DNA from 4 places in the Pseudomonas sp. 273 genome. Region 1 is predicted to be linked to each of the others. Evidence: predicted binding sites of a transcription regulator. Region 1 holds the regulator's gene; each other region holds the start of a gene.
What was found. The regulator FliA, encoded in region 1, starts transcription of late flagellar genes. The targets are predictions, from matches to a motif close to CTAAAGTTTNNNNNNNNNNNGCCGNTAA.
Positions count from the first base shown of each region.

Region 2: PKO50_RS25820 (methyl-accepting chemotaxis protein) is a predicted target of FliA. The motif match lies at 5,080-5,107, and genes of this name have one in related genera.
Region 3: PKO50_RS28420 (methyl-accepting chemotaxis protein) is a predicted target of FliA. The motif match lies at 3,337-3,364, and genes of this name have one in related genera.
Region 4: PKO50_RS00080 (methyl-accepting chemotaxis protein) is a predicted target of FliA. The motif match lies at 5,397-5,424, and genes of this name have one in related genera.

Region 1 is NZ_CP116775.1:4,865,768-4,872,907, forward strand. Features, by position in the region: gene PKO50_RS22115 (chemotaxis response regulator protein-glutamate methylesterase) at 1-80, opposite strand, end outside; gene PKO50_RS22120 (chemotaxis protein CheA) at 133-2,382, opposite strand; gene PKO50_RS22125 (protein phosphatase CheZ) at 2,413-3,201, opposite strand; gene PKO50_RS22130 (chemotaxis response regulator CheY) at 3,221-3,595, opposite strand; gene fliA (RNA polymerase sigma factor FliA) at 3,845-4,588, opposite strand; gene fleN (flagellar synthesis regulator FleN) at 4,585-5,415, opposite strand; gene flhF (flagellar biosynthesis protein FlhF) at 5,564-6,868, opposite strand; gene flhA (flagellar biosynthesis protein FlhA) at 6,880-7,140, opposite strand, start outside.
Region 2 is NZ_CP116775.1:5,664,623-5,671,762, reverse strand. Features, by position in the region: gene nadC (carboxylating nicotinate-nucleotide diphosphorylase) at 1-400, opposite strand, end outside; gene PKO50_RS25835 (DUF1631 domain-containing protein) at 671-2,953, shown strand; gene ampD (1,6-anhydro-N-acetylmuramyl-L-alanine amidase AmpD) at 3,651-4,211, shown strand; gene ampE (regulatory signaling modulator protein AmpE) at 4,208-5,047, shown strand; gene PKO50_RS25820 (methyl-accepting chemotaxis protein) at 5,200-7,140, shown strand, end outside.
Region 3 is NZ_CP116775.1:6,189,439-6,196,578, reverse strand. Features, by position in the region: partial or broken gene PKO50_RS28430 (AdeC/AdeK/OprM family multidrug efflux complex outer membrane factor) at 1-940, shown strand, start outside; gene PKO50_RS28425 (UPF0158 family protein) at 1,139-1,567, opposite strand; gene PKO50_RS28420 (methyl-accepting chemotaxis protein) at 1,638-3,212, opposite strand; gene PKO50_RS28415 (methyl-accepting chemotaxis protein) at 3,434-5,347, opposite strand; gene PKO50_RS28410 (16S rRNA (uracil(1498)-N(3))-methyltransferase) at 5,506-6,213, opposite strand; gene tatC (twin-arginine translocase subunit TatC) at 6,210-7,010, opposite strand; gene tatB (Sec-independent protein translocase protein TatB) at 7,007-7,140, opposite strand, start outside.
Region 4 is NZ_CP116775.1:13,232-20,371, forward strand. Features, by position in the region: gene PKO50_RS00060 (CsgG/HfaB family protein) at 1-374, shown strand, start outside; gene PKO50_RS00065 (DUF4810 domain-containing protein) at 405-776, shown strand; gene PKO50_RS00070 (DUF799 domain-containing protein) at 776-1,435, shown strand; gene PKO50_RS00075 (hypothetical protein) at 1,695-3,212, opposite strand; gene PKO50_RS00080 (methyl-accepting chemotaxis protein) at 3,389-5,308, opposite strand; gene PKO50_RS00085 (DUF6868 family protein) at 5,478-5,723, opposite strand; gene PKO50_RS00090 (MFS transporter) at 5,975-7,140, shown strand, end outside.

The DNA.
Region 1 (7,140 bases):
TGCGGGTCGGCGGAGAGGATCTCCGAGACGCGGCGGCGGAAGAATCCCGAATCGTCCACTACCAGGACTTTGACAGCCATAAACACTCCTGATTGAAGCCTTGCGGGCGCGCGGGCGTCCCCGCGCGCCGGGTCAGATACGCCGCGCGTAGCGCTTGAGCATGCTCGGCACATCGAGGATCAGGGCGATGCGCCCGTCGCCGGTGATGGTCGCCCCGGCCATGCCGGGGGTACCCTGGAGCATCTTGCCCAGGGGCTTGATCACCACCTCTTCCTGGCCCACCAGCTGGTCGACCACGAAACCGATGCGCTGGGTGCCCACCGAGATGATCACCACGTGGCCCTCGCTGGATTCGTCGCACTGCGCGCCCGGCACCAGCCAGCGCTTGAGGTAGAACAGCGGCAGGGCCTTGTCGCGGACGATCACCACTTCCTGGCCGTCGACCACGTTGGTGCGCGACAGGTCCAGGTGGAAGATCTCGTTGACGTTGACCAGCGGGAAGGCGAAGGCCTGGTCGCCGAGCATCACCATCAGCGTCGGCATGATCGCCAGGGTCAGCGGCACCTTGATGACGATCTTCGAGCCCTGGCCCTTGGCCGAGTAGATGTTGATGATGCCGTTGAGCTGGGAAATCTTGGTCTTCACCACGTCCATGCCGACGCCGCGGCCGGACACGTCGGAAATCTCGGTCTTGGTCGAGAAGCCCGGGGCGAAGATCAGGTTGTAGCAGTCCGACTCGCTCAGGCGCTCGGCGGCGTCCTTGTCCAGCAGGCCCTTCTCCACCGCCTTGGCGCGGAGGATGTCCGGGTCCATGCCCTTGCCGTCGTCGGAGATCGACAGCAGGATGTGGTCGCCCTCCTGCTCGGCGGACAGCACCACCCGGCCGCCGCGCGCCTTGCCGGCGGCCTCGCGCTCCTCGGGCGACTCGATGCCGTGGTCCACGGCGTTGCGCACCAGGTGCACCAGCGGGTCGGCCAGGGCCTCGACCAGGTTCTTGTCCAGGTCGGTCTCCTCGCCCACCAGCTCGAGGTTGATCTCTTTCTTCAGGTTGCGCGCCAGGTCGCGCACCAGCCGCGGGAAGCGTCCGAAGACCTTCTTGATCGGCTGCATGCGCGTCTTCATCACCGACATCTGCAGGTCGGCGGTGACCACGTCGAGGTTGGCCACGGCCTTGGCCATGGCCTCGTCGCCGCTGTTGCTGCCCAGGCGCACCAGGCGGTTACGCACCAGCACCAGCTCGCCGACCATGTTCATGATCTCGTCCAGGCGCGCGGTGTCCACGCGCACCGTGGTCTCCGCCTCGCTGGCGCTCTTCTCGTGGGCCGGCGCGGGAACGGCGGCCGGGCGCGGGCTGTCCGCGGGCTTGGCGGCCGGCTTGGGCGCGGGCTTGGGCTTGGCCACGGCGGCCGGCTCGGCGGCCTTGGCCGGCGCGGGGGCGGCTGACGGGGCCGGCGTGGCGGCAGCGTCGGCGCTGAACTTGCCCTTGCCGTGCAGTTGGTCCAGCAACGCCTCGAATTCGTCGTCGGTGATGTTGTCGCCGCCGGCGGCGGGCGCCTCGGCTTCGGCCGGCGCAGCGGAGGCGACAGGCGCAGCGGGTTCTTCCGTCGCACCGCCGAACTTGCCTTTGCCGTGCAACTGGTCGAGCAGCGCCTCGAACTCGTCGTCGGTGATCTCGTCGCCAGCGGCCGGCGCTTCGGCCGGAGCGGGCGCAGCGGCCGACTCTTCCGGCAGGCTGCTGGCGCCGCTGAACTGGCCCTTGCCGTGCAACTGGTCGAGCAGGGCCTCGAATTCGTCGTCGGTGATCTCGTCGCCGGCGCCGGCGGCCCCGGCCTGCGGCGGCTGTTCGGCCTGCGGCGCCTGGTCGCCCGGCTGCAGGGCGTCGAGCAGTTGCTCGAACTCGGCGTCGGTGATGTCGCCATAGGCGGCCGGCTCGGCGGCGGGTTCCGGCGCGGCGGCTTCTTCCTGGGGCGCGGCTTCGACGGCGTCGTCGTCGCCCGGTTCGGCCAGGCGCGCCAGCGCGGCGAGCAGCTCGGGGGTGGCCGGGGTCGGCTCTTCCTGGTCGCGGACCTGGGCGAACATGACGTTGACCGTGTCCAGCGCCTGCAGGACCACGTCCATCAGCTCGGAGGTGACGCGGCGTTCACCCTTGCGCAGGATGTCGAAGACGTTCTCCGCCACGTGGCAGCATTCCACCAGGGCGTTCAGCTGGAGGAAGCCGGCGCCGCCCTTGACGGTGTGGAAACCACGGAAAATGGCATTGAGCAGGTCCATGTCGTCCGGCCGGCTTTCCAGCTCGACCAGTTGCTCGGACAGTTGCTCGAGAATCTCGCCGGCCTCCACCAGAAAGTCCTGGAGGATCTCGTCATCGGCGTCGAAGCTCATTCGGTGCTCCCCACGGTGTGTTCACACACCTCAAAAACCAAGGCTGGACAACAGGTCATCGACATCGTCCTGACCGGATACGACGTCCATTCTCTTATCGGCAGCAACCTGCGGACCTTCACCCTTGGACGATCTTTCTTTTTCGACGGCCGTGCGCAGGCCCTCGTGGTCGTGCTCGATACCGGCGTAGCGATCCACCTGCCCGGCCATCCAGACCAGCTTGACCAGGTTGCTCTCCACCTCGGTGACCAGCCGGGTGACGCGCTTGATCACCTGCCCGGTGAGGTCCTGGAAGTCCTGCGCCAGCAGGATGTCGTTCAGGTGCGCAGAGAGCTTGCGGCTGTCCTGGGCGCTGCTGTAGAGGAAGGCCTCGACGCGCTTGGCCAGCTCGCGGAAGGCCTCAGGGCCCAGCTCGCGGCGCATGAAGCGCGACCACTGTTCCTGCAGCTCCTTGGCCTCGCCCTCGATGTGGCCGACCAGCGGCGTGCACTCTTCCACCAGGTCCATGGTGCGGTTGGCCGCCTTCTCGGTCATCTGCACCACGTACGACAGGCGGTCGGTGGCGTCGGCGATCTGCGACATTTCCTCGGCGTGGCGCGAGCGCGGGTCGATCTGGAAATTGACGATGGCGTTGTGCAGCTCGCGGGTGAGCTTGCCGACCTCCTGGTAGAGGCCGCGGTCACGGGCCTGGTTGAGCTCCTGGATGAGCTGCACGGCCTGCTGCACTTCGCCGCGCTCCAGGCTCTCGACCAATTCGCGCGCGTGTTTCTTCAGGGTCGACTCGAAGTCGCCCCCCTTGGATTCGTTGACGAGATCCATGACGCCCTCTTGGTCGGCTTCAGCCGCCGACCCGCTCGAATATCTTCTCGATCTTCTCTTTCAGCACCTGGGCGGTGAAAGGCTTGACCACGTAGCCGTTGACCCCGGCCTGGGCCGCTTCGATGATCTGGTCGCGCTTGGCCTCGGCGGTGACCATCAGCACCGGCAGGTGCTTCAGGCGCTCGTCGGCGCGTACCGCGCGCAGCAGGTCGATGCCGGTCATGCCGGGCATGTTCCAGTCGGTGACGAGGAAGTCGAAGTTGCCGCTGTGCAGCATCGGCAGCGCGGTGGTGCCGTCATCGGCTTCCGCGGTGTTGGTGAACCCCAGGTCGCGCAGGAGGTTCTTGATGATGCGCCTCATCGTGGAGAAGTCGTCCACGATGAGAATTTTCATGTTCTTGTCCAAACCTGCCTCCGTCCAGTCCCGGCGCGCAGTGGCGGGCGCGCCTTGAATACCCTTGGGCGGGCGCCCTGGCGGCGCCTGCCGTGTTGCTTGTCCGCGGCGGAGCGGGCTGCCGGCGCCTGCCGTCCCCTCCCCGCACGCTCGCCGGCCTTCATGGCGAAGGGCCAGCACCTATCGCGCCGACGGGATTCTATACGCCCCGCCGGAAAATTCCGTTACTTCCTTGTGTCCACCGGTCGATCAGTGCGCACGCCACTCCGACAGCCGGGCCCGCAGGCGCGCGGCGCACTGGCTGTGCAGCTGGCTGACCCGCGACTCGCTCACCCCGAGCACCTCGCCGATCTCCTTGAGGTTCAGCTCCTCGTCGTAGTACAGCGCCAGCACCAGGCGCTCGCGCTCGGGCAGCTTGGTGATGGCGTCGGCCAGCGCCTGCTGGAAACGCTCGTCCTCCAGGCCGTGGGAGGGCTCGTTGTCCAGGTGCGTGGTGTCTTCCGCCGGGCCCTGGGCGCCTTCCTGCAGCAGGTCGTCGAAACTGTAAAGGCGGCTGCCCTGGGTGTCGCTTAAGATCGCGTAGTAATCGTCGAGGCTCATATTGAGTTCGGCAGCGACTTCCTGATCTTTAGCGTCGCGTCCGGTTCGCGCCTCGATGGTGCGGATCGCGTCGCTGACCAGGCGGGTGTTGCGGTGCACCGAACGCGGCGCCCAGTCGCCCTTGCGCACCTCGTCGAGCATGGCCCCGCGGATGCGGATGCCGGCGTAGGTCTCGAAACTGGCTCCCTTGCCCTGGTCGTACTTCTTCGCCGCCTCGAGCAGGCCGATCATCCCGGCCTGCATCAGGTCCTCCACCTGCACGCTGGCCGGCAGCCGGCCCAGCAGGTGGTAGGCGATACGCTTGACCAGCGGCGCATAGCGCTGGATCAGTTCTTCCTGGGAATTGCGCGCCTGCGTCTTGCTGTACATAAGCGCTCCGGAGCCGCTCATCATACGGTCGAACCCGTGGTCGGATGCTGCACCAGGCGTTCGACGAAGAACTCCAGGTGCCCGCGCGGGTTGGCCGGCAGCGGCCAGCTGTCGACTTTCTGGGCGATGGCGCGGAAGGCCAGCGAGGCCTTGCTGCGCGGGAAGGCTTCATACACCGAGCGCTGCTTCTGCACGGCCTTGCGCACCGACTCGTCGTAGGGGATGGCGCCGACGTACTGCAGCGCCACGTCGAGGAAGCGGTCGGTGACCTTGGTCAGCTTGGCGAACAGGTTGCGCCCTTCCTGCGGGCTGTGCGCCATGTTCGCCAGCACGCGGAAGCGCGTCATGCCGTAGTCGCGGTTCAGCAGCTTGATCAGTGCGTAGGCATCGGTGATCGAGGTCGGTTCGTCGCAGACCACCAGCAGCACTTCCTGGGCCGCGCGGACGAAGCTGACCACCGAATCGCCGATGCCGGCGGCAGTGTCCACCAGCAGCACGTCGATGTTCTCGCTGATGTCGCTGAAGGCCTGGATCAGCCCGGCGTGCTGCATGGGCGAGAGCTGCACCATGCTCTGCGTGCCCGAGGCCGCCGGGACGATGCGGATGCCGCCGGGGCCCTGGAGGATCACGTCACGCAGGTCGCATTCGCCTTCGATGACGTCGGCCAGGGTGCGCTTGGGCGAAAGCCCCAGCAGCACGTCGACGTTGGCCAGGCCGAGGTCGGCGTCCAGCAGCATGACGCGGCGGCCGAGGTCGGCCAGCGCCATCGCCAGGTTCACCGAGACGTTGGTCTTGCCGACGCCACCCTTGCCACCGGTGACCGCGATTACCTGAACGGGATGCATACCCATAGTCTTACCTTGTCTCTTCATCGTCCCCGGCGCGGTGGGCGCCTGGGTCTGCCGGTCGCGGTGCTCTCCCGCCACCAGCGCTTACGGATCTGCTCGAGCATCCGTATCCGCCTGGAACCCCCGCGTGCGGGGGCGCCCCTGGAATCCGTCAGCCGACGTGTCGCGCCGGCTGCTGATAGAGGCCGGCGAACATGCCGGCCATGGTGTCCTCGCATGGCTCCTCGGGAGCCTGCAGGCTGACCGCGCGGCTGACCAACTGGTGCGCGCGCGCCACCTGCAGATCATCCGGAATTCGCGGCCCGTCCGCCAGATAGGCAACCGGCATGCGTTGTGCTATCACCAGCGCCAGGGCCTCGCCCAGGCTGCCCGCCTCGTCCAGCTTGGTCAGTATGCAACCGGCCAGGCCGCAGCTGCGATAGGCGTGCCAGGCGGCCTTGAGCACCTGGCTCTGGCTGGTCGCGGCCAGCACCAGGTAATTCTTCACGTTCAGGCTCTGCGCCGCCAGGGCCTCGAGCTGCATGCGCAGCGCCGGGTCGCTGGCCGGCAGGCCGGCGGTGTCGATCAGCACCAGGCGCTTGCCCGCCAGCGGCGCCATGGCCTGCAGCAGCGACTGGCCGGGGTCGACCAGGGTCACCGGCACGTTGAGGATGCGGCCCAGGGACTTGATCTGCTCCTGGGCGCCCAGGCGGAAGCTGTCCATGCTGACCAGCGCCAGGTTGTGCGCACCGTACTTGAGGACGTAGCGCGCCGCCAGCTTGGCCAGGGTGGTGGTCTTGCCCATGCCGGCCGGGCCGACCAGGGCGATCACCCCGCCCTGCTCCAGCAGGTCGGCGTCGGGGGTGCGGATCGAGCGCGCCAGGTGGGCCAGGAGCATGCGCCAGGCCTGCTTGGGGTCGGCGATCGAGGCCACGCGCTCGAGCAGTTGGCGGCCCAGGTCCGCCGGCATGCCCATGCGCTGCAGGCGGCGCCACAGGCCGGCCTGCTTCGGGCGCTGGTGCTGCAGCTGGCTCCAGGCGATGGAGCCCAGCTGCACTTCGAGCAGCTCGCGCAGGCCGTTGAGTTCGAAGCGCATGGCGTCCAGTGCCTGCTGGCTGACGGCGGCCGGCGCGGCGGCGGGCGCCGGGGCGGCCATGGCCTCGGCCAGGCTCGGGCGTTTGGCCGGCTCGGCGCCGTACAATTGACGGTCCTTGCGCGCGGTGGCGGCGGCGCGCACCGGGCTGTCCAGCTCGGCGCGGGCCTGGGCGATGCGCTGCTGGGTCTGGCGCAGCTCGGCCTCCAGCGCCGGGTTCGGCTTGCTGGCCGCTGCCGGCGGCTGGTAGTCCAGCGCCGCGGTCAGCTCGACACCGCCGGCGACCCGGCGGTTGCCGATGATGGCGGCATCCGCGCCCAGCTCGTCACGGACCAGTTTCATGGCCTGACGCATATCGGCGGCGAAGAAGCGTTTAACCTGCATGGCGCTGTCCTTCAGTTCTGTCCAACGGTGGCGACGATGGTGACTTGCTTGTTATCCGGAATTTCCTGGTAGGCCAGCACGCTCATGCTCGGCACCGCCATCCGCGCGAAACGCGACATCATCGCGCGGATCGGCCCGGCCACCAGCAGGATCGCCGGCTTGCCGAGCATTTCCTGGCGCTGTGCGGTCTCGACCAGCGAGCGCTGCAGTTTTTCCGCCATGCCCGGCTCCAGCAGAATGCCGTCTTCCGAACCTTGCCCGGCCTTCTGCAT
Region 2 (7,140 bases), 800 kb from region 1:
GCAGCTTGACGCCGGTGCCTTCCACCAGGTCCGCATAGTGGCGCGCGCGGGTGGCGGTGCCGGAGAGCAGCTGGAAGAAGTTCAAGGCGCTGCGCTCGCCGCTGAGCAGGGCGCGGGCCGGGCCCTGCAGGCTGAACAGCGTCTGGTCGGCGCTGACCCGCTCGCCGTCGCGCACCTGCCATTGCACCTGCACGCGCGGGTCGATCTGCCGGAAGACTTCGTCGACCCAGGCGCAGCCAGCCACGGTGGCGTCCTCGCGGGTGATGACGCGGGCCTGGGCCTCGCGTTCGGCGGGGATCAGCTGCGCGGTGATGTCGCCGCTGCCGATGTCTTCGGCCAGGGCGGCGCGGACGTTGGCCTGGATTTCCCCGGTGAGGTCGGCAAGGGTGAGGTTCGGCATGGCGGGCTCCTGATTCGCGGTGGCGGGATTATACGGGGCGCGGCGGCGGCCGTGTGCATCCGCGGTGGCCGCCGGGAGTCGGACGAACGGTGGCTGTTCTTGTGTGAATTTCATCAAGAATGCCCTTGAAGGCTCTTGGTTGTAATCGGGGGTTCTCTATAATGAATAAGATGATTCTTATTTTTGACGCCATCTGATTGACGTTACGGACAACGCTCCCCCGAACATTGCCGTCGAAGCCCTGGCAGGCCCGTCGGCAGGAGACTTGCGATGCAGAACGACGCGAACGTAGTGCCGCTGAACAAGGCGGCCCAGGGCCAGTCGCCGACTGCTATCCCCGGGCGCCTGCCCGCGGCGCTGGTCAACGTCCGTGACAAGGCTTCGGTCCAGCTGCGCCAGGCCCTGCAGGTGCTGTTCGACAATGCCGACGACACCCTCTTCGAGATGGCCGACCGTGCCACCAGCAACGCCGAGCAGAGCGCCTTCTTCGAGGCCATGCGCGACCTGCGCCTGAAGCGCAAGGGCATCGAGCGCGGCTTCGTGCAGAAGTTCTTCGAGGGCTTCGCCAACCTCAACCAGTACCAGATCGGCAAGGCGCCCCAGCTGGACGCCGTCTCCTTCGACAACCTGTCGCTGGTACAGAACGACGAACTGGAAGAGACCGTGGCCATGGACGCCATGGTCGGCAAGGTGCTCAGCCGCGACGGCCTGGCCCTGGGCCACCTGACCACGCGCCTGAACACCCTGGTCAGCAACAAGGTCGAGGACAAGACCAACCCGCTCGGCCCGCGCCCGCTGTGCGAGGCCTTCCTCGAGGCCTGCCAGGGCCTGGGCGTGGAGATCAAGGTCAAGCTGATCGTCCTCAAGCTGTTCGAGAAGTACGTCCTTTCCGAGCTCGAGCAATTGTATGCCGAGGCCAACGAGATCCTCGTCGCCCACGGCGTGCTGCCCGAGCTGAAGTCCGCCCCCGTGCGCCGTCCGTCCCGTCCCGCCGCCGAGGCCCCGGCCAGTGGCGGCTACGCCGGTGCAGCCGCACAGGGCGCCGCCTCCGCTGCCTATCCGGATGCCGAGAGCCAGGAGGCCTTCGGCGTCCTGCAGGAGCTGATGTCCCAGGTCCGCGGCAGCCTGGCCGCGCGCCGCCAGGTGCCCGCCGACGCGGTGCCGATTTCCAGCAACGACCTGATGCGCCTGCTCTCGCACCTGCAGGACCACCTGCCGGCCCAGGGCATGGACGAGGTGGACGTGCGCCACCACCTGGACCACCTGCTCAACCGCGTCAGCCACAAGAGCGGGCGCTCGCGGGTGGTGGGGCAGGTCGACGAGGACGTCATCAACCTGGTGTCCATGCTCTTCGAGTTCATCCTCGACGACCGCAACCTGCCGGATTCGCTCAAGGCCCTGATCGGCCGCATGCAGATCCCGATGCTCAAGGTCGCGGTGCTGGACAAGACCTTCTTCAGCCGTGGCAACCATCCCGCCCGGCGCCTGCTTAACGAGATCGCCTCGGCGGCGCTCGGCTGGGCGGAACAGACCGACCTGCAGCGCGACAGCCTGTACCAGAAGATCGAACAGGTGGTGATGCGCCTGCTGAACGACTTCGTCGACGACACGGCGATCTTCGGCGTGCTGCTGGAAGACTTCATCGCCTACACCGGCGACGAGCGCCGCCGCAGCGAACTGCTCGAACAGCGCACCCGCGATGCCGAGGAAGGCCGCGCCCGTGCAGACGCGGCCCGGCGCGAGGTGGCGCTGGTGCTCAACCAGCGGCTGTTCGGCCGTACCCTGCCCGAGGTGGTGGTGCGCCTGCTGCGCGAGGCCTGGAGCAAGGTCCTGCTGCTGACCTGCCTGAAGCACGGCAGCGATTCGCAACCCTGGCGCGACGCCGTGGCGACCATGGACGACCTGATCTGGAGCGTCGAGCCCCACGAGGACCCGGAGTCCCGCACGCGCCTGCTGGAAATGGTCCCGCAACTGCTCAAATCACTGCGCGAGGGCCTGACCAGCGCGGCCTTCGATCCATTCTCCACCGGCGAGTTCTTCAGCCGCCTGGAGAGCCTGCACGTTCAGGCCTTCCAGCGCTTCAAGCAGGCGCAGGAAGCGGCGGCCGACGACGACCTGCTGGACGGCATCCCGCTGCTCGACGAACCCGTCGAGGCGCCCTTGGCGCAGGCCGGCAGCCAGCCGGAGATGGTCGCGGTGGTGGAAGAGATCGTCCTAGCGACGCCTGACGAGGAGCGTGCGCCGGAGCCGGAAGAGTTGCTGGCGGACGATGACGAGTCGCTGCGCAAGGTCGACGAGCTGCGCGTGGGCAGTTGGGTGGAAATCCACGAGGATGCCGAGCACAAGCTGCGCTGCAAGCTGGCCGCGGTGATCAAGCCGACCGGCCGCTACATCTTCGTCAACCGTACCGGCATGAAGGTGCTGGAGAAGACCCGCATGGGCCTGGCCGTGGAATTCCGCCGCAATGCGGTGCGCCTGCTGGACGACGCCCTGCTGTTCGACCGTGCTCTGGAGTCGGTGATCGGCAATCTGCGGCGGTTGAAGAACGCCTGAGCCTTCCTCCCCAGGGAGCACGCTCCGTGCTCCCGGTACCCTCATTTATCGCGGACAAGGCTCCTACGCAGCAGAAGCACCATGCCTCACAACAAACTGTAGGAGCGGGCCCTGCCCGCGATTCGCGCGCAGGGCGCGCTCCTACATGGATGCGGTGTCGGGGCAGCCCGTAGGAGCGGATCTCATCCGCGAATCGTGCCGATACCTCCGGTTACCGCGGACAAAGTCCGCTCCTACACAGCGGAAACGCCCTGCCTCACAGCAAACTGTAGGAGCGGGCCCTGCCCGCGATTCGCGCGCAGGGCGCGCTCCTACATGGACGCGGTGTCGGGGCAATCCGTAGGAGCGGATCTCATCCGCGAATCGCGCCGATACCTCCGGTTATCGCGGACAAAGTCCGCTCCTACACAGCGGAAACGCCCTGCCTCACAGCAAACTGTAGGAGCGGGCCCTGCCCGCGATTCGCGCGCAGGGCGCGCTCCTACATGGACGCGGTGTTGATGCAACCCCTAGGAGCGGATCTCATCCGCGAATCGCGCCGGCACCTTCGGCTATCGCGGACGGAGTCCGCTCCTACGGGAGTGCCATGCCTCGCGGTGGGCGGTAGAACCGCAAGGCCCCGACATCCCCCACAACAACCCCAATCGTTCTCTTCCGCCGCAAGCTGCTTTAGAGTGGGCCCAATCAAGGAGCCCCTATGCAGTTCGATCCCCGCAGCGGCTGGTGCCAGGGCGTCAGCCACTGTCCTTCGCCCAATTTCAATGCCCGCCCGGAGGGGGAGGTGGTCTCCCTGCTGGTGATCCACAACATCAGCCTGCCGCCGGGGCAGTTCGGTACCGGCAAGGTGCAGTGCTTCTTCCAGAACCGCCTGGATGCCGACGAGCACCCCTATTTCGCCGACATCGCGCAAATGACGGTGTCCGCGCACTTCCTCATCGAGCGCGATGGCAGCGTGTTCCAGTTCGTCTCCTGCAACGACCGCGCCTGGCATGCCGGCGTGTCGCGCTTCGAGGGGCGGGAGAACTGCAACGACTTCTCCATCGGCATCGAGCTGGAAGGCACCGACGATGAGCCCTACAGCGATGCGCAATATGCCGCCCTGGCGGCGCTGGGCCGGCAGTTGCTGCGGGCCTACCCGGCCATCACCGCCGAACGCATCCGCGGCCACAGCGACATCGCCCCGGGGCGCAAGACCGACCCGGGCCCGGCTTTCGACTGGCAACGTTTCCTCGCCGCTCTTTCCAAGGAGTCGACATGAGTTTCCTGGTACTGCTGCTGGCCCTGCTGGTAGAGAAGTTCTCCGGCTGGCGCGCGCGCCTGCAGAAGGATGGCGCCTGGCTCGCCTGGCTGGGTATGGTGCAGGGGCTGCCGGCCGTGGCGGCGCGGCCCTGGCTGGCGCTGCTGGTGGCCCTGCTCGGGCCCCTGCTGGTGCTGGCGCTGGTCCTGACGTTGCTGCAGCCGCTGGCCTACGGCCTGCTGGCGCTGCCGGTGCACCTGCTGGTGCTGGTCTGGAGCCTGGGCCGCGGCGACGTGCACCAGGCCATGGGGCCGTTCCGCGACGCCTGGCGGCGCGAGGACCTGCAGGGCGCCTACCACGTCGCCGAGCGCGACCTGGGCGTGCAGGCCGATTCCGATGCCGAGCTGTTCGCCCAGGTCCAGGGCATGCTGGTGTGGCAGGCCTTCCAGGGCTTCTTCGCGGTGATCTTCTGGTATGCCCTGCTGGGCCCGGCGGCGGCCCTGGCCTACCGGCTGCTGTCGCTGACCGAGGTGCACCTGGGCCGTACGTCGGGGCTCGGCGAGCGGGCCGCACTGCTGCGCCATGCCTTCGACTGGCTGCCGGCGCGGGCCCTGGCGCTGAGTTTCGCCTTCGTCGGCAACTTCGCCGCCGTGGCCCGGGTGCTGCTGCACCACCTGCTGGCCTGGGACGTCCCGGCGGCCCGCCTGCTGGCCCAGGCCGCCTGCGTCGGCGAAGACCTGTGCGATGCCACGCCCGGCCCGGCCGGGGTCGCCAGCCTGGATGCGCTCTGGCAGTTGCTGGTGCGGGCGGCGGTCTTCTGGTACGCGGCTTTCGCCCTGTGTGCGCTGTTCCTCTGAGTACCGCACGTCGCCACTGATGGCGTTTTAACCTTAAGTTACAGAACGTCCCGCCGATATCGGGTACACAGGAGCCTGCGCCATGCGCGGGCCCGGCGCCCCGCACCGGCCATCCCACACAAGAACAACAACGGGAACAGGAGACGTCTTACGTGAAGACCGTGCTCTATCCAGCTATCGCACTGATGAACCGCCTGAGCTTCGGCATGAAGTTCAGCCTCATCAGCGTGCTTTTCTTCCTGCCGATGCTGGTGACCAACTTCTACCTGGTGCGCGATTCCTACCGCCAGTTCGTCAGCACCCGCGCCGAGCTGCAGAGCCTGCAGCTGATCGCCTCGGGCATGCAGGTCCGCCGCGACGTCGAGGCCTACAACGACCTCCTGCAGATCAACATCGGCATCGGCCAGAGCCGTGGCACCGGCGACCTGGACAGCCGCATCGCCCAGTTGCAGCAACGCCTGCGCACCGCGGTTGCGGCCCTGCAACCGGTGGCGCGGGACAGCGAGCAGGTGGCAGCCTTCACCGCCAAGCGCGACGAACTGGTCGCCGCCCTCAAGGCCGTGGAGGCCGAGGGCTCGATGCAGAGCAAGGCCGGCATGGCCACGCACCTGCTGAGCAACGTGCAGATCTTCAACAAGCTGCTGGCCGCGCAGTCCGGCCTGAGCCAGGACGACAGCGCCGAAGTGCGGCAGATGGCCGAGCTGATCAGCAGCGTCACCCCGGCGGTCACCGAGACCATCAGCCGCGGCCGCGTGCTGGGCACCGCGGCGCTGGGCCAGGGGTTCCTCAATTCCTCCACCAGCAGCAAGCTCGACGACCTGCTGCAGGACCTGGAGAAGCTCCACGCCGAATATGCCCTGAAGCTGCAGGAAGTGCTCGGCGCCAGCGGCGCGGCGCAGCAGGCGCTGGCCGGCGACGCCGCGGCCAGCCGCGAGACGCTCAAGAGCCTGGGCAAGCTGGTCGAGGACAAGGTGGTGATGGCCGACGCCCTCGACACGCCCTGGGCGCAGTTCTACGAGCAGTTCAGCCAGGGCATGGACAAGACCTACCAGCTCGACGACAAGGTGCTCGGTTACCTCGACGGCCAGCTGCAGCAGCGCCTGACCGGCAAGCAGGCGCAGATGGTCCTGCTGGTGGTGGCGCTGCTGGTGGTGTTCCTCGCCATCGTCTACCTCTATGGCGGTTTCTACGTCTCCACCCGCTCCACGCTCAAGAGCCTGGGCGCGATGATGGAGCGCGTCGCCGCCGGCGACATGACGGTCAACTACCAGGCGCAGAGCCGCGACGAACTGGGCGAGCTGGGCCAGGCCTTCAACGAGACGGTGCGCCGGGTGCATGACCTGATCGAGCAGGTCGGCCGCACCGTGGCCGAAGTGGAACGGCAGACCGGCCGCGTGGAAGTGGTGTCGGCGCAGAGCAACCAGGCGGTGGCCGGCCAGCGCGACCAGATCGAGCAGGTGGCCACGGCGATGAACCAGATGGCCGCCACGGCCCAGGAAGTGGCGCGCAGCGCCGCCGCCGCCGTGGGCAGCGCACAGAGCGTGAACCAGGAGACGGTCAGCGGCCGCGACCTGGTGGAGTCCCAGGTCGGCAGCATCCAGCGCCTGGCCGCGGAGATCGACCAGTCGGTGGAAGTGATCAACCAGCTGGCCGCCGACAGCGCCTCCATCAGCCGAGTGCTGGACGTGATCAAGGGCATCGCCGAGCAGACCAACCTGCTGGCGCTCAACGCCGCCATCGAGGCGGCGCGGGCCGGCGAGCAGGGCAGGGGCTTCGCGGTGGTGGCCGACGAGGTGCGCACCCTGGCCAAGCGCACCCAGCAGTCCACCGAGGAGATCGAGCAGATGATCGCGCGCCTGCAGAACGGCGTGGGCGCGGCGGTCAAGGCCATGGGCAGCAGCCACCAGACCGCCGACGGCACCGTGAGCCAGTCGGCGCAGGTGCAGCAGGCGCTGGACAACATCCTCGGCGCGGTCGGCATGATCGTCGACCAGAACCAGCAGATCGCCGCCGCCGCCGAGCAGCAGACCACGGTGGCCCACGACATCGACCAGAACATCGTGCAGATCAACCAGGCCGGCGAACGCACCGCC
Region 3 (7,140 bases), 1.3 Mb from region 1:
CCAGACCGCGCTGGTGGCCAACGTCGCCAACGCCTACCTGACGCTGCGCGCCGACCAGGCCCAGCTGCAGCTGACCCGCGACACCCTGGCCACCTACCAGAAGACCTACGACCTGACCAAGCGCAGCAACGAGGTCGGCGTGGCTTCGGCCCTGGACCTGCGCCAGGCACAGACCTCGGTGGAAAGCGCGCGGGCGACCCTGGCGCAGTACACCCGCCTGGTGGCCCAGGACCAGAACGCCCTGACCCTGCTGCTGGGCAGCGGCGTGCCGGCCGACCTGCCGCAGGGCATGGACCTGGAGCAGCAGGTGCTGGCCCAGGTGCCGGCCGGGCTGCCCTCGGACCTGTTGCAGCGGCGCCCGGACGTGCTCGAGGCCGAGCACCAGCTCAAGGCGGCCAACGCCAACATAGGCGCGGCGCGCGCCGCGTTCTTCCCGAGCATCAGCCTGACCGCCAACGCCGGCAGCCTGAGCCCGGATCTGTCCGGCCTGTTCGACGCGGGTTCCGGCACCTGGCTGTTCAAGCCGTCCATCAGCCTGCCGATCTTCAACGCCGGCAGCCTGAAGGCCAGCCTGGACCTGGCCAAGGTGCAGAAGAACATCTACGTCGCGCAGTACGAGAAGGCCATCCAGACCGCCTTCTCGGAAGTCGCCGACGGCCTGGCCGCACGGGGCACCTACGGCGACCAGCTGACCGCCCAGCGGGCCCTGGTCAAGGCCAGCGAGGACTACTACCGCCTGGCCGAGAAGCGCTACCGCACCGGTGTGGACAACTACCTGACCCTGCTCGACGCCCAGCGCTCGCTGTTCAGCGCCCAGCAGCAGCTGATCACCGACCGCCTGAACCAGCTCACCAGCGAGGTGAACCTGTACAAGGCGCTCGGCGGCGGCTGGCAGGAAAGCACCGCGCAGCAACAGTCGAAGCCGCAGCCCAAGGGCTGAGGCCACGGCCAAACGAAAACGCCGCCCCTCGGGGTGGCGTTTTCGTTTTTGTAGGCGCGGGCAGGGGAATGGCGTAGGGCGAATAACCGTTCGCGGTTATCCGCCGATACACCGGCGCCACAGCCAATGCCAAGGTCAACCCCGGAGCCGCCGGGGATCACGGCCAAGCGGCGGATAACGCCGTAGGCGTTATGCGCCCTACAACGCGGCGCCTTGGCCCGCCGGGCGGATGTCGTGGTCGGCGAGCCAGTCCAGGGCGCATTCGCGCAGGCGCTCGGCCTGGTAGTCGTACCAGGCCTGGAGCAGGTCCGGGTAGCCCATGAGCACGTGGCGGAAGGCCTTGAACGGCTTGCGCCCTTCCAGGGCCGAGGCCATGGCGGCGTAGGCGTGGGGTTCGCCGACCTCGCGGAGGAAGTCGCGCATCAGTTCCAGGGATTCGCGGCTGCTCAGCGGCTCGATCGGCAGCAGGCGCTCCGGGTCCTGCTCCAGCAGGAGCAGCAGGTCCGGGTCGGGAGCGTCGGTCAGCAGCGGCACCACCTGGCCGCTGCCCAGGTCCAGGTAGTGCTCGATGTCGCTGGTGTCGAGGGCGACGGCGAGTTCGTCGAGGTCGATGGTCAGCGGGCGCATGGTCACTCTCCGGTTGGGCGAGAGCCCCCAGCCTATCCCATGCGCCGCCTGCTTGTCCGCTGCAATCCTGTTACAGGCGGAAGCGCCCGACCTGGCCCTGCAGGTCGCCGCCCAGGCGCGCCAGCTCGTTGCTGGAGGTGGCGGTCTGCTGGCTGGCGGCGGCCGACTGCTCGGCGATGTCGCGGACCTGGCCGACGCTGCGGCTGATCTCGGCGGCGACGCTGCTCTGCTGTTCGGCGGCGGAGGCGATCTGCAGGTTCATGTCCTGGATCTGCGCCACGCTGCGGGCGATGGCCGACAGCGCGTCGCCGGCGCGGCGCGTCAGCTCGACGGAGTCGCCGGTGAGCTGGCGGCTGTCGTCCATGCACTGCGCGGCGTCCTCGGCGCCGCGCTGCAGGGCGGCGATCAGCGCCTCGATCTCGGCGGTGGACTGCTGGGTGCGCTGGGCCAGGGCGCGCACCTCGTCGGCGACCACGGCGAAGCCACGCCCGGCCTCGCCGGCGCGGGCCGCCTCGATGGCGGCGTTGAGGGCCAGCAGGTTGGTCTGCTCGGCCACCGACTTGATCACGTCGAGCACGCTGCCGATCTTCCCGCTGTCGCCGCGCAGGCGCGCCATGGCCTGGGTGGAGCGCTCCACCTCGGCGGCCAGTTGGTCGATGCGGGCGATGGCCTGGCCGACCACCTGCTCGCCGTCGCGGGCCTGGGCATCGGCCTGGCGGGCGGCGCCGGAGGCCTGCTCGGCGTTGCGCGCGACCTCCTGCACGGTGGCGGCCATTTCCTCGATGGCGCTGGCCACCTGCTCGGTTTCCAGGCGCTGGCTGTCGACGCCGGCGCGGGTCTGTTCGGTGACTGCCGACAGTTGGTCGGCGGCGCTGGCCAGTTGGCCGACGCTGCCGCCGATGTGGCCGATCAGCTCGCCCAAGCTGTCGCGCATGCGCAGCATGGTGCGCTGCAACTGGCCCAGTTCGTCGCGGCGCTGCAGGTGCAGGTCGCCGACCAGGTCGCGGGACAGGTCGCCCTGGGCGATGTGCTCGGCCAGTTCGAGGGATTCGTGCAGCGGGCGGACGATCTGGCGGTTGATCGCCCACACCGAGAGGGCGCCGAAGAACAGCGCGAACAGGGCGGTCAGCGCCTGGCGCCATTGCGCCTGGCCGGCCGCGGCGTCGCGTTGGCGCAGGCCCTCGTCGAACAGGGCGCCGCTGGCGCGGAACAGGGCTTCGGCACGGCTGTCGAGGGCGGGGTTGGCCTGCCCGCGCTGCTGCGGGTCGGCGCGCAGCAGGTCGTCGGCGGCCTGGGCATAGGCGGCGAGGGCCTGGCGCAGGTCGTCGAGGCGGGGCCCGGCGAAGCCGTCGCGGGCCAGGCGCTCGCTGCCGGCCTGCAGCTCGCCCAGCACCGTGCGCAGGCGCTGGGCCTGTTCCGCGCTGCCGTCCAGTTGGTAGCGCAGGCGCGCCAGTTCCGCCTGGCGGGCGCCACCGTCGAGCTGGCCGATGTGGGTCAGGCGTTCGCTGTGGGCGCCCTGTTCGTTCAGGCCCTCGATGCCACCGAGCAGCACCAGCAGGGTCAGCAGCAGGCAGATGCCGAAGCCCACGGTGAGCTTGAGGCTGACGTTCATGCGGCCGAGCTGAAGGACCAGCCAATCGTACATGTCGAATACTCCAGGCAGACGAGGCCGCGGGACGGGCCCGAAGCCGGAAATGCAGGCTGTTTTGTCGTTCTTCTTGTCGTGCAGGCGAGGGACTTTTTCGGGACGCATCTGTGTGCGTCACAGCTTATCGGCGATTTTGTCTGAAACTTCAGTGCCAGATTCGTAATTTTTCGTACGTCGGCAAAGGCCCGCCAGGACGGCGGGCCGGAGGGGGAGAGGACTCAGAGGCGGAAGCGCCCGACCAGGCCCTGCAGCTCGTTGCCCAGGCGCGCCAGCTCGACGCTGGAGGCGGCGGTCTCCTCGCTGGCGGCGGCGGTCTGCTCGGAGATGTCGCGCACGCTGAGCACGCTGCGGTTGATCTCCTCGGCCACCGCGCTCTGTTGCTCGGCGGCGGCGGCGATCTGCTGGTTCATCGACTGGATGCCGGAGACGGTGCGGGTGATCGCCTCCAGCCGCTCGCCGGCGCGGCGCGCCAGGTCCAGGGTGTTGTCGGTGAGCGCGCGGCTGCTTTCCATGCGCTGCACGGCCTGCTGGGTGCCGCTGTGCAGGCCGGCGATCAGTTCCTCGATCTCCTCGGTGGACTGCTGGGTGCGCCGGGCCAGGGCGCGAACCTCGTCGGCCACCACGGCGAAGCCGCGCCCGGCGTCGCCGGCGCGGGCCGCCTCGATGGCGGCGTTGAGCGCCAGCAGGTTGGTCTGCTCGGCCACCGCCTTGATCACGTCGAGCACGCTGCCGATCTTCTCGCTCTCGCGCTTGAGCTGCTGCACCGCCTCGTTGGAACGGCCGACCTCGCCGGCCAGGCGGTCCATCTGCCCGACCGCCTCGCTGACCGCCTGGGCGCCGGCGCCGGCCTCGCGGTCCGCGGCGCTGGCGGCCTCCGAGGCTTCCTCGGCATTGCGCGCCACTTCCAGCACGGTGGTGGCCATCTCGGTCATCGCCGTGGCCACCTGGTCGGTCTCGCTCTTCTGGTTGTTCACCCCGGCGCTGGTCTGCTCGGTGACCGCCGAGAGCTGTTCGGCGGCGCTGGCGATCTGGGTGACGCCGTCGTGGATGCGGCCGATCAGCTCGCGCAGCGACTGGCTCATGCGCTGCATGCTGGCCTGCAGCTGGCCCAGCTCGTCGCGGCGCTCGATGCGCAGCTCCTGGCTGAGGTCGCCGTCGGCGATGCGCGCGGCGGCGGCCAGCGACTGGCGCAGCGGCAGGACGATCTGCCGGGTGATCAGCCAGGCCGCCAGCACGCCCAGCACCAGGACGATGAGCGAGGCCAGGGCCAGCAGTTGCTTGGCGTGGCTGGCGTCCTCATCGCGCTTGGCGGTCTGCTCGTCGCTCAGCTCGACGCTGAGTTTCTCGATCAGCAGGCCGCTGTCGCGCATCTGGTTGCGCGCCTGCTGGCTGCCGTTGACTTCGTTGCGGTAGCGGTCCAGCGCCTTGCGGTAGTCGTGCAGGGCGTTCACCACGGCCTGGTAGTTGGCCTGCTGCTCGGGCACGGCGGCCTGGGCGCGCTGTTCCACGGTGGCGGTGACCTGCTCCAGGGCGCTGATCGCGCCCTGTTCGAGGCTGGGGTCCTCGTTGGCGGTGTAGCTCAGCACCTGGAAGCGGGCGTCCATCACCTGGCGACCCAGCTCGGAGACGTCGGCGAGGGCCTTGAGGGACTCGACGCTGCCGGTCTCCACCAGGTGCTGCTCCACCAGCTCCAGCCCCTGGGTGACCACCGAGGCCTTGCGGATCAGCGTCTTGCGCGCGCTGTCGCGGCTGTCGAAGGACTTCTGCAGGCTCTTGAACAGGGTGCGGTACTGCTTGGTGAGCTGGCGTTGCTGTTCGACCTTCTCCAGGTCGACGGCGTCGTCGAGCAACTGGCCGACGCGCTGCTGCTGGCGGTCCAGCTGGTCGATGCTCTGCTCCACCAGCTTGGCATCATCCGCCGCGCGGCTGGCCTGGTACTTCAGGCGCGCGGTGCGCAGGTCCTTGGTCAGGCCCAGCAGGTTGGAGATCTCGCCCAGCTTGTCGCCGCGGGAGATCAGGCTGTTCAGGTTGAGCGCCCCGGTCAGGGCGATGAGCAGGGTGAGCAGCAGCACCAGGCCGAAGCCGATGGCGAGTTTCCAGTTGACCGTGAGATTGCTGAACCAGCGGGACATGAACGCGGCGCTCCAGGGGACTGTGGGGCAGCGGCCGCCGCGTGGTGCGGCTGCCGATCGACCAATGCCTGACATATCGGCGGGGCGACACGAATCTGAAATTTCTTTAGTAAATTTCTGACAGACGATCCCCGTTGGGGCTGTCGCGGGCCTTCAGGTCAGAACAGCCGGGCCAGCAGGGCGGTGACCGCGGTTTCCACGCGCAGGATGCGCTCGCCAAGCTGCACCGGGGCCAGGCCGGACTCGCGCAGTTTCTCGACCTCGTAGGGAATCCAGCCGCCCTCGGGGCCGATGGCCAGGGTCACGGCCTGCTCGACCGCCCGCGGGCAGTCCGGCCAGGGCCCGGGATGGCCGACCAGGCCCAGGCTGCCGGCGGCCAGGGCCGGCAGGCGGTCCTCGACGAAGGGTTTGAAGCGCTTCTCGATGATCACCTCGGGCAGCACGGTGTCGCGGGCCTGCTCCAGGCCGAGGACGAGCTGCTCGCGGATGGCCGCCGGCTCCAGGAAGGGCGTCTGCCAGAAGCTCTTCTCCACCCGGTAGCTGTTCAGCAGCACCAGGCGCGGCACGCCCATGGCGGCCACGGTCTGCAGCACGCGGCGCAGCATCTTCGGCCGCGGCAGGGCCAGCAGCAGGGTCAGCGGCAGCTTGGCCGGCGGCGCCTGGGTGAAGCTCACCTGCAGCTCGGCCTCGTCGCGCGAAAGGTTCAGCAGGCGGCCTTCGCCCATCAGCCCGCCCAGGCGGCCGACGCGCAGGCTGTCGCCGCTCTCGGCGCGGTGCACTTCATGCAGGTGGGTGAGGCGGCGGTCGCGCAGCAACACGCGGTCCGCCGCGACGAAGTCGGCGTCGTCCAGCAGCAGCAGGTTCACGGGCGCGTTGCCGGCGGCTGGTCGCCTTTCTCTTCGGGCTGCGCATCCTCGTCGCGGTTGCGCTTGCGGATCAGCCGGCTGAACAGCACCCCGGCCTCGAACAGCATCCACATGGGCACGGCGAGCAGGGTCTGCGACATCGGGTCCGGCGGGGTGAGGACCATGCCGACCACGAAGCAGCCGATGATGACGTAGGGGCGGATCTTCTTCAGGTAGGCCACGTCGACCACCCCGATCCACACCAGCAGCACCGTGGCCACGGGGATCTCGAAGGCCACGCCGAAGGCGAACAGCAGGGTGAGGAAGTCCAGGTAGCTGTTGATGTCGGTCATCGGCGTCACACCTTCCGGGGCCTGGCCGAGGAAGAAGTGGAACATCAACGGGAACACCAGGAAGTAGGCGAAGGCCATGCCGGTGTAGAACAGCACCACGCTGGAGGCCAGCAGCGGCAGGGCCACGCGCTTCTCGTGCTTGTACAGGCCGGGGGCGATGAAGCCCCAGATCTGCGCCAGGATCACCGGCATGGCCAGCAGCACGGCGACGATCATGGTCAGCTTCAGCGGCGCGAGGAACGCCGAGGCCGGGTCGATGGCGATCATGGTCGCGCCTTCCGGGAGGAAGCGGCGCAGCGGCGCGGAGGCCAGGGCGTAGATCTTCTGCGAGAAGTACAGCAGGCCGATGAAGATCACGAAGATCGCCACCACGCAGCGCAGCAGGCGCGTGCGCAGCTCGGTCAGGTGCGAGACCAGGGGCATTTCCTGGTCGTTTTCGGGCTGTTCGGGTTTTTCGTCGCTCATGGGGTACGCGGCGTCTCGGACGGAGGAGGCGTCTGGGCGGCGGCAGGCGCGGCCGGGGCCTCGGGAGCGGCAGGCGCGGCGTCGGCGGCGGGCGCCTCGGGCGCGGCCGGGATGCCGACGCCGGGCATGT
Region 4 (7,140 bases), 2.6 Mb from region 1:
AGCAGGAAGCCGCCATCAAGGGGCAGGCCCAGCGGCTCAAGGGGGCGGACTACGTGGTGACCGGCGACGTCACCGAGTTCGGTCGCAAGGAAGTCGGCGACCGCCAGCTGTTCGGCATCCTCGGCCGCGGCAAGACCCAGGTGGCCTATGCCAAGGTGGCGCTGAATATCGTCAACATCAGCACCTCCGAGGTCGTCTATTCCACCCAGGGGGCGGGCGAGTACGAGTTGTCGAACCGGGAGATCATCGGCTTCGGCGGCACCGCCAGCTACGACTCCACGCTCAACGGCAAGGTCCTGGACCTGGCCATGCGCGAGGCGGTGAACAAGCTGGTGAATGCGGTGGACAGCGGTAGCTGGAACCCCGCGCGTTAACCCGAGACAGAACAGGGAGTGATGATGTTCATGGGTAGGACCTTTGTTTCCAGGGGCTGCCTCGCGGCCCTGACTTGTGCCGGCCTGGCGCTGCTTTCCGGGTGTTCCTCGCCGAAGACCCTGTACCAGTGGGAAAGCTACCAGTCGCAGGTGCACGACTATTTCACCAGCGATGCCAAGCAAGCGCAGGCCGAGGCGCTGGAGCGCGACCTGCAGAAGATCGCATCCACCGACGGCAAGGTGCCGCCGGGCTACCACGCGCAACTGGGCCTGCTGTATTCGAGCCTGGGCAAGGACGACCAGATGGTCCAGCAGTTCAACACCGAGAAGGCATTGTTCCCGGAATCCGCGGCCTATATGGATTTTCTGCTGAAGAACGCCCGGCAGGGAGGTAGCCAGTGATGTCGAACCCGTTCAAGGCCTTGCTGGCCCTGTTTGCCCTGGTGCTGCTGGCCGGCTGCGCGCCGCAGAAGACCGTCGACTATTCCGCGTACAAGCAGGCCCGGCCGCGCTCGATCCTGGTGCTGCCGCCGCTGAACGATTCGCCGGACGTGAAGGCGACCTACAGCATGCTCTCGCAGGTCACCTTCCCGCTCGCCGAGGCCGGTTACTACGTGCTGCCGGTGGCGCTGGTGGCCGAGACCTTCCGCCAGAACGGCCTGGGCACGCCGGCGGACATCCATGCGGTGTCGCCGGCGAAGCTGCAGGAGATCTTCGGCGCGGATGCGGCCCTGTACATCACCGTGACCCAGTACGGCACCAGCTACATGGTGCTGAGCAGCGCCACCGTGGTGACCGCCGGGGCCAAGCTGGTGGACCTGAAGACCGGCGCCACCCTGTGGACGGGCAGCGCCAGCGCCTCCAGCGAAGAGGGCAGCAGCAACAACAACGGCGGCCTGCTGGGCATGCTGATCACGGCGGCGGTCAAGCAGATCATCAGCAGCGCCCAGGAGGATGCGGGCTACCCCATCGCCGGTGTCACCAGCCAGCGCCTGCTCTCCGCCGGCAAGCCGGGTGCGCTGCTGTACGGCCCGCGTTCGCCGAAGTACGGTACCGACTGAGTGATTGCGGGCGTGGCCGCCGCCGCGCCCGCATGATCTGTCGGGGCCTCGCGGGGCCTGGAATTCAGGGCCTTGCGGCTTCGCTGCGGTGGGTAAGGACCGGTCCGGCGTCCCTGCCATGGCCGATCCGCTCTCAGCAAGAGCCTGCCCACTTTCGGCCGGGCGGGCCCGTTGGGCAATCAGACGTTTCCGAAGCGCTGCGAAATGGTTGCACGGCCTCTGCGGCAGCTCCGACTGAAGGGCTTGCCGCCCATTCCTCTCATGGGCTCGTTTCGATCCCCAGGGCCAGCCGTCTCAAGCCGAAACAGGGCGCCTCCGCGCCGTTGCCCGTGCTTGCGCCGAGCAGGGCGAGGTAGCGGTCCGCCCCGTCCTCCACCCGCAACTTCTTGCCGCTGGCCAGCGGCAGGCTGGGGCAGAGGATGCGTTTCGCGCCGGCGTCGTCCAGCAGCAGGGCGTTGTGGGTGGCGCTTTCCTGCAGCTTGCCGAGCAGGGTGATGCGGCAGGCGCGGGGCTGTTTCGATAGCCAGGCGAGGCTCAGCGTGGCTTGTCCGTTACCCGCCGGGGCCATCTGTTCGACGCGGGCCAGGCGCCAGTCCGCCGTGGGCGCGGTGCGGATGCCGAGCAGGTCGCCGGCCGCGGGCCGGGAGGCCGCCTCGCCGCTCCATGTCGCGCAAACGCCCCGGGGACTCTTCGTCATCCCGCTCAGCAGGCCGGGCGGCGGCAGCTCGGGAGTGGTTGGCGTCGATGGGGTGAACTCGATGAGGTCCTCGTGGGGCACCATTTCGTCGAGATCGACCCGCGCGTTGCCATGGATCGCCCAGACGTCCTGGGGCATGGCCTGGCGGGCGAAATGGCGGGCATCCAGGGCGGCTTCTTCGCGGGGGGCGCCCAGCTGCGCCAGGATGGCGGCGAAGCTGTGGCAGGCCTCCCAGGTGGGGCCGGGTGCCTCTTCGCTCCAGCAGCGCTGCAGGTGGGCCTTGAGGTCGAAGCCCTGGCCGGCGCCGCCGAAACCCTTGAAATGGCCTATCGCCTCGAGCGCTTCGTCCAGCCGCAGCGCCAGGCGGCCCTCGGGGTTGGCGGGGATGTCGAGGAACGGGCGATCCTGGTCGCTGGCGATGATCCAGCGGTCCGTGCCGCGGGCGCCCTCCAGGCGCGCCGCCGTGGCCAGGGCATCCAGGGATTCGATCAGCAGCCGCAGGCTTTCCCGCGGCATCTCCAGCGGGCCCGAGCCGGCCAGCAGCAGCGCCGCCAGGTAGCCGCGGGCGAGGCTCTGGCTTTGCGCGCCCGGGGCTTGCGGGTCGTCCACCTCGATGGCCTGCAGCGACAGCTGGCGGGCCCTGGCGTGCAGGCGGTGGAGCAGGCGCCAGAGGCCGGCGGGCGCCTGCTGGCCGTCGAGCAGGGCGCAGCAGTGGATTTCCTGGGCGCTGCGCAGCGCGCGTTGCAGCAGCAATGCGCGCACTTGCGGCTTGGCCCGCTCTTCCTGGGCCAGGCCACAGTAGCCCTGGATCAAGCGGCGGTGCAGGGCGGTGATCAGCTTTGCCGCCTTGTCCGCCCGGCGTTGCTCGCCGGCGCCCTGGCGGTGCCGGAGCAAGCCGGCGAGGCCGCGGCCCAGTTCGAAGACTTCCGGCCGCGCACGCTCCAGCTGCTTGAGGCGCGCGGCTGCCGGAACGGGCGCGGTACACAGGTCGACCAGGTGCTGGTAGAGGGCGCGGGTCCGGCCGGCCAGGTGCTGCCCGTTGAAGGGCACGGGGTGTCGTTCGGCTGCGTTTTCGTCCATGCGAAGCTCTTGGAATGCGGTTCTCCGGATGCCTTGGGAGACTGCTCGCTTCGTCATGGGCTGGAGTTAGGACGAGTCCGAAAAACGCCTGGGAAAGACTCCTTTGTGCTGTGCGTCACGGAACCGCCGGCCGAAGGCGCCACGAGCCCCGGGGCTCGTGGCTTCCCTGGCCAGCGTTACACGCGGAAGTGGCTGACCAGCGTCTGCAGCTGCCCGCCCAGGCGCGCCAGCTCCACGCTGGAGGCGGCGACTTCCTCGCTGGCGGCGGCGGTCTGCTCGGAGACGTCGCGCACGCTCACCACGCTGCGGCTGATTTCCTCGGCCACGGCGCTCTGCTGTTCGGCGGCGGTGGCGATCTGCTGGTTCATCGCCTGGATGTTGGACACGGTGCGGGTGATGCTGCCCAGGGATTCGCCGGCCTGGCGGCTCAGGGCCACGCTGCTGGCGGTCAGTTCGCGGCTGCCGAGCATGGCGCTGGAGACCTGGCGGGTGCCGCTCTGCAGGCCGGCGACCAGGGCCTCGATCTCTTCGGTGGACTGCTGGGTGCGCTGGGCCAGGGCGCGCACCTCGTCGGCCACCACGGCGAAGCCGCGGCCGGCTTCCCCGGCGCGGGCCGCCTCGATGGCGGCGTTGAGGGCCAGCAGGTTGGTCTGCTCGGCCACCGACTTGATCACGTCCATGACCTTGCCGATCTTCTCGCTCTCCTGCTCCAGGCGCTGCATGGCGTCGGCGGAGCGTTCCACTTCCCCGGCCAGGCGCTCGATCTGCTCCACCGCCTGGTTCACCACGCGGTCGCCGTCGTGGGCCTCGCGGTCGGCGGCGGAGGCGGCCTGGGAGGCCTGCTCGGCGTTGCGCGCCACTTCCTGCACGGTGGCGGACATCTCGTGCATGGCCGTGGCCACCTGGTCGGTCTCGACCTTCTGGCTGTTGGCCCCGGCGCTGGTCTGCTCGGTGACCGCCGAGAGTTCCTCGGCGGCGCTGGCGATCTGCGTCACGCCATCGCGGATGCCGCCGATCAGCTCGCGCAGGCTGCGGCTCATGCGCTGCATGCTCTGCTGCAGGCGGCCCAGTTCGTCGCGGCGCTCGACCTGGATGTCGCGGGACAGGTCGCCGGCGGCGATGCGGTCGACCACTTCCATGGTGGCGTGCAGCGGGCGGGTGATCTGCCGGGTGATGACCACCGCAGCCAGGCCGCCCAGCACCAGGGCCAGCAGGGTGAAGAGCACCTGCAGGTTGCGGGCGCGGGCGCTTTCGACGTCGCGGCGGTCCAGCTGCAGCTGGTAGAGGGCCTCGCTGAGTTTGACGATGTCCTGGCCCTGGGTGGTCATTTCCTTGCGCGCCTGGACGATGGCGGCCATGTTCGCCCGCAGGGCCTGCACGCCTTCGCGGTAGCCGCGCAGCGCCGTGCCCAGTTGCTGCACGCGGGCGGCCTGGTCGGGGCCGAGGGCGCTTTCCAGCGCCGGCAGGCTGGCGAGGCTTTCGTCCAGGTGGCGGGTGACGCCGTCGCCATCGCGGGCCAGGGCCGTGGCCAGGTAGTCACGCACGTCGTAGCGGGCCTGCAGCAGGTCCTCGCGGGTGCGGCTGATGGCCTGGTAGCGGATGGAGCGCGCTTCGTCGGCGGGGGCCTTGAGCACGTCTTCCTGGAGCTGCGCGGTCAGCTCGCCGGCGCGGGCGGCGTCGGCCTCCAGGGCGCGGCGGGTGGCGTTGGCGTTCTGGTAGCCGCTGCGCATGGCGGCCAGGGATTTCTCGTAGTCGGAGATGACGCCGCCCAGCTGGTCGAGCATGCGCACGTTCTCGGGGCTGACGAAGTAGCCGCGCAGCTTCTGCTGGTGCGCCTTGAATTCGCCCAGGGCGCTCATGACGGCGCCGGCTTCCTGCTCGCCGCCGTCGGCGATCATGTATTGCAGGCGGGTGATGCGCAGCTTGGTGAGCCGGGAATTGAGCTCGGTGATGTCGCTCATCCAGTTGCTGCGGTCGATCAGCGAGCCCAGGCCGACCCAGCTGACCACGGCGAGGATGGCGGTAAACGCCAGGACCACGCCGAAGCCGAGGGCCAACTTGAGGTTCACGCTCAGGTTGGATATCCAGCTATGCATTGACGATCTCCAGGAAGGGTTCGGAAAAATCAGGCCATTCGGAGATTGTTCTTGTTGAGGCCATGGCGGGGCGGACCACGCCGGTGGCTTATCGGCAGGGCTTGGCGAAACCGTAGGAAGAGGTGAGAAAAATCTGACGCCAGAAACGAGGCGTCCTTCCGGGGGCCGTTCAGCCCCCGGTTATCCACAGCGCCAGCAGCGGCACCAGGTTGAACAGCAGGATGCCGATCTTGTAGACGGCCATGCCGCCGTAGTGCAGGACGTCGAAGGCTTCCCGGCCCAGGTCGAACCAGTGCCTGTGCAGGCGGTACAGGCCCTCGTGGGCCAGGCTGAAGGCGCCGAACCAGAGCAGCAGCACGGCGTAGTTGAGCAGTGTGCACCAGAGCAGGAATTCCTGCGGGTCCTTCACGTTCATGGCAACCTCCCGGCGTTTTTCCATTCGAGCGCCTCTGCGCCGGACGGTTCCGCGGCTGCCGGACGTCGCGGCCAATGGCGGCGGGCGATGCCGGCGTGGATAATGCGCGGCTTCTGCGCCGGGCTTTCCGGTGTGGCACCGGCCGGGTTTCGCGCGGTGGTGGTCGCACAGGTGCGCCCGCGGATGCCGGCCGCCATGAACGATCACCCCTCTTGTCCGCCGGGCGCCATGCCGCCCGGCGAGGTAGCCCCATGTTCAGCCCGCTCGTCACCTTCCCCGCGCTCTACACCGCCACCCTCCTGATGCTGGCCGGCTCCGGCCTGTTCACCACCTACATGGGCCTGCGCCTGACCTCCGAGGGCGCCGGCGACCTGTGGGTCGGCGGCCTGATGGCGGCCTACTACTTCGGCCTGGTCTGCGGCGGCAAGTTCGGCCACAAGCTGATCGCCGGCTTCGGCCACATCCGTTCCTACGTGGCCTGCGCTGGCCTTGCCACGGTGATCGTGCTGCTGCACGCGCTGGTGGACACCCTGGCGGTCTGGGTGGCGCTGCGCTTCGTGATGGGCGCGGTGATGATGAACCAGTACATGGTGATCGAGAGCTGGCTCAACGAGCAGGCCGAAGGCCACCAGCGCGGCAAGGTGTTCGCCGGCTACATGGTCGCGGTGGACCTCGGCCTGGTGCTGGGCCAGGGCCTGCTGGCGGCGAGCCCGGCGCTGGACTACAAGCCGTTGCTGCTGGTGGCCATCTGCTTCTCCGCCTGCCTGATCCCGCTGGCGCTGACGCGCCGGGTGCACCCGGCCAAGCTGGTGGCGGCGCCGCTGGAGATCGGCTTCTTCTGGAAGCGCGTGCCGCAGTCGCTGGGCACCATCTTCGTCGCCGGCCTGATGGTCGGCGCCTTCTACGGCCTGGCGCCGGTGTACGCCAACCGCAACGGGCTGGACACCTCGCAGTCGAGCCTGTTCGTCGGCATGTGCATCGTCGCCGGCTTCTGCGCCCAGTGGCCGCTGGGCTGGCTGTCGGACCGCGTCAACCGCAGCTGGCTGATCCGCGGCAACGCGCTGCTGCTGTGCGTGGCCGCCGCGCCGATGTGGGGGTTGATCCAGCTGCCCTACTGGGCGCTGCTGGCCAACGGCTTCGTCACCGGCATGTTGCTGTTCACCCTCTACCCGCTGGCGGTGGCCCTGGCCAACGACCACGTCGAGCAGCCGCGGCGCGTGGCGCTCTCGGCCATGCTGCTGACCACCTACGGGGTGGGCGCGTGCATCGGCCCGCTGTTCGCCGGCGCGCTGATGAGCCACTTCGGCCCGGGCATGTTCTACATGCTGGTGTCGGCCTATGCGCTGGTGCTGATCTTCTGGGTGCAGCCGCGGCGCGTCACCGGCATCCACCGCGTCGACGAGGCGCCGCTGCACCA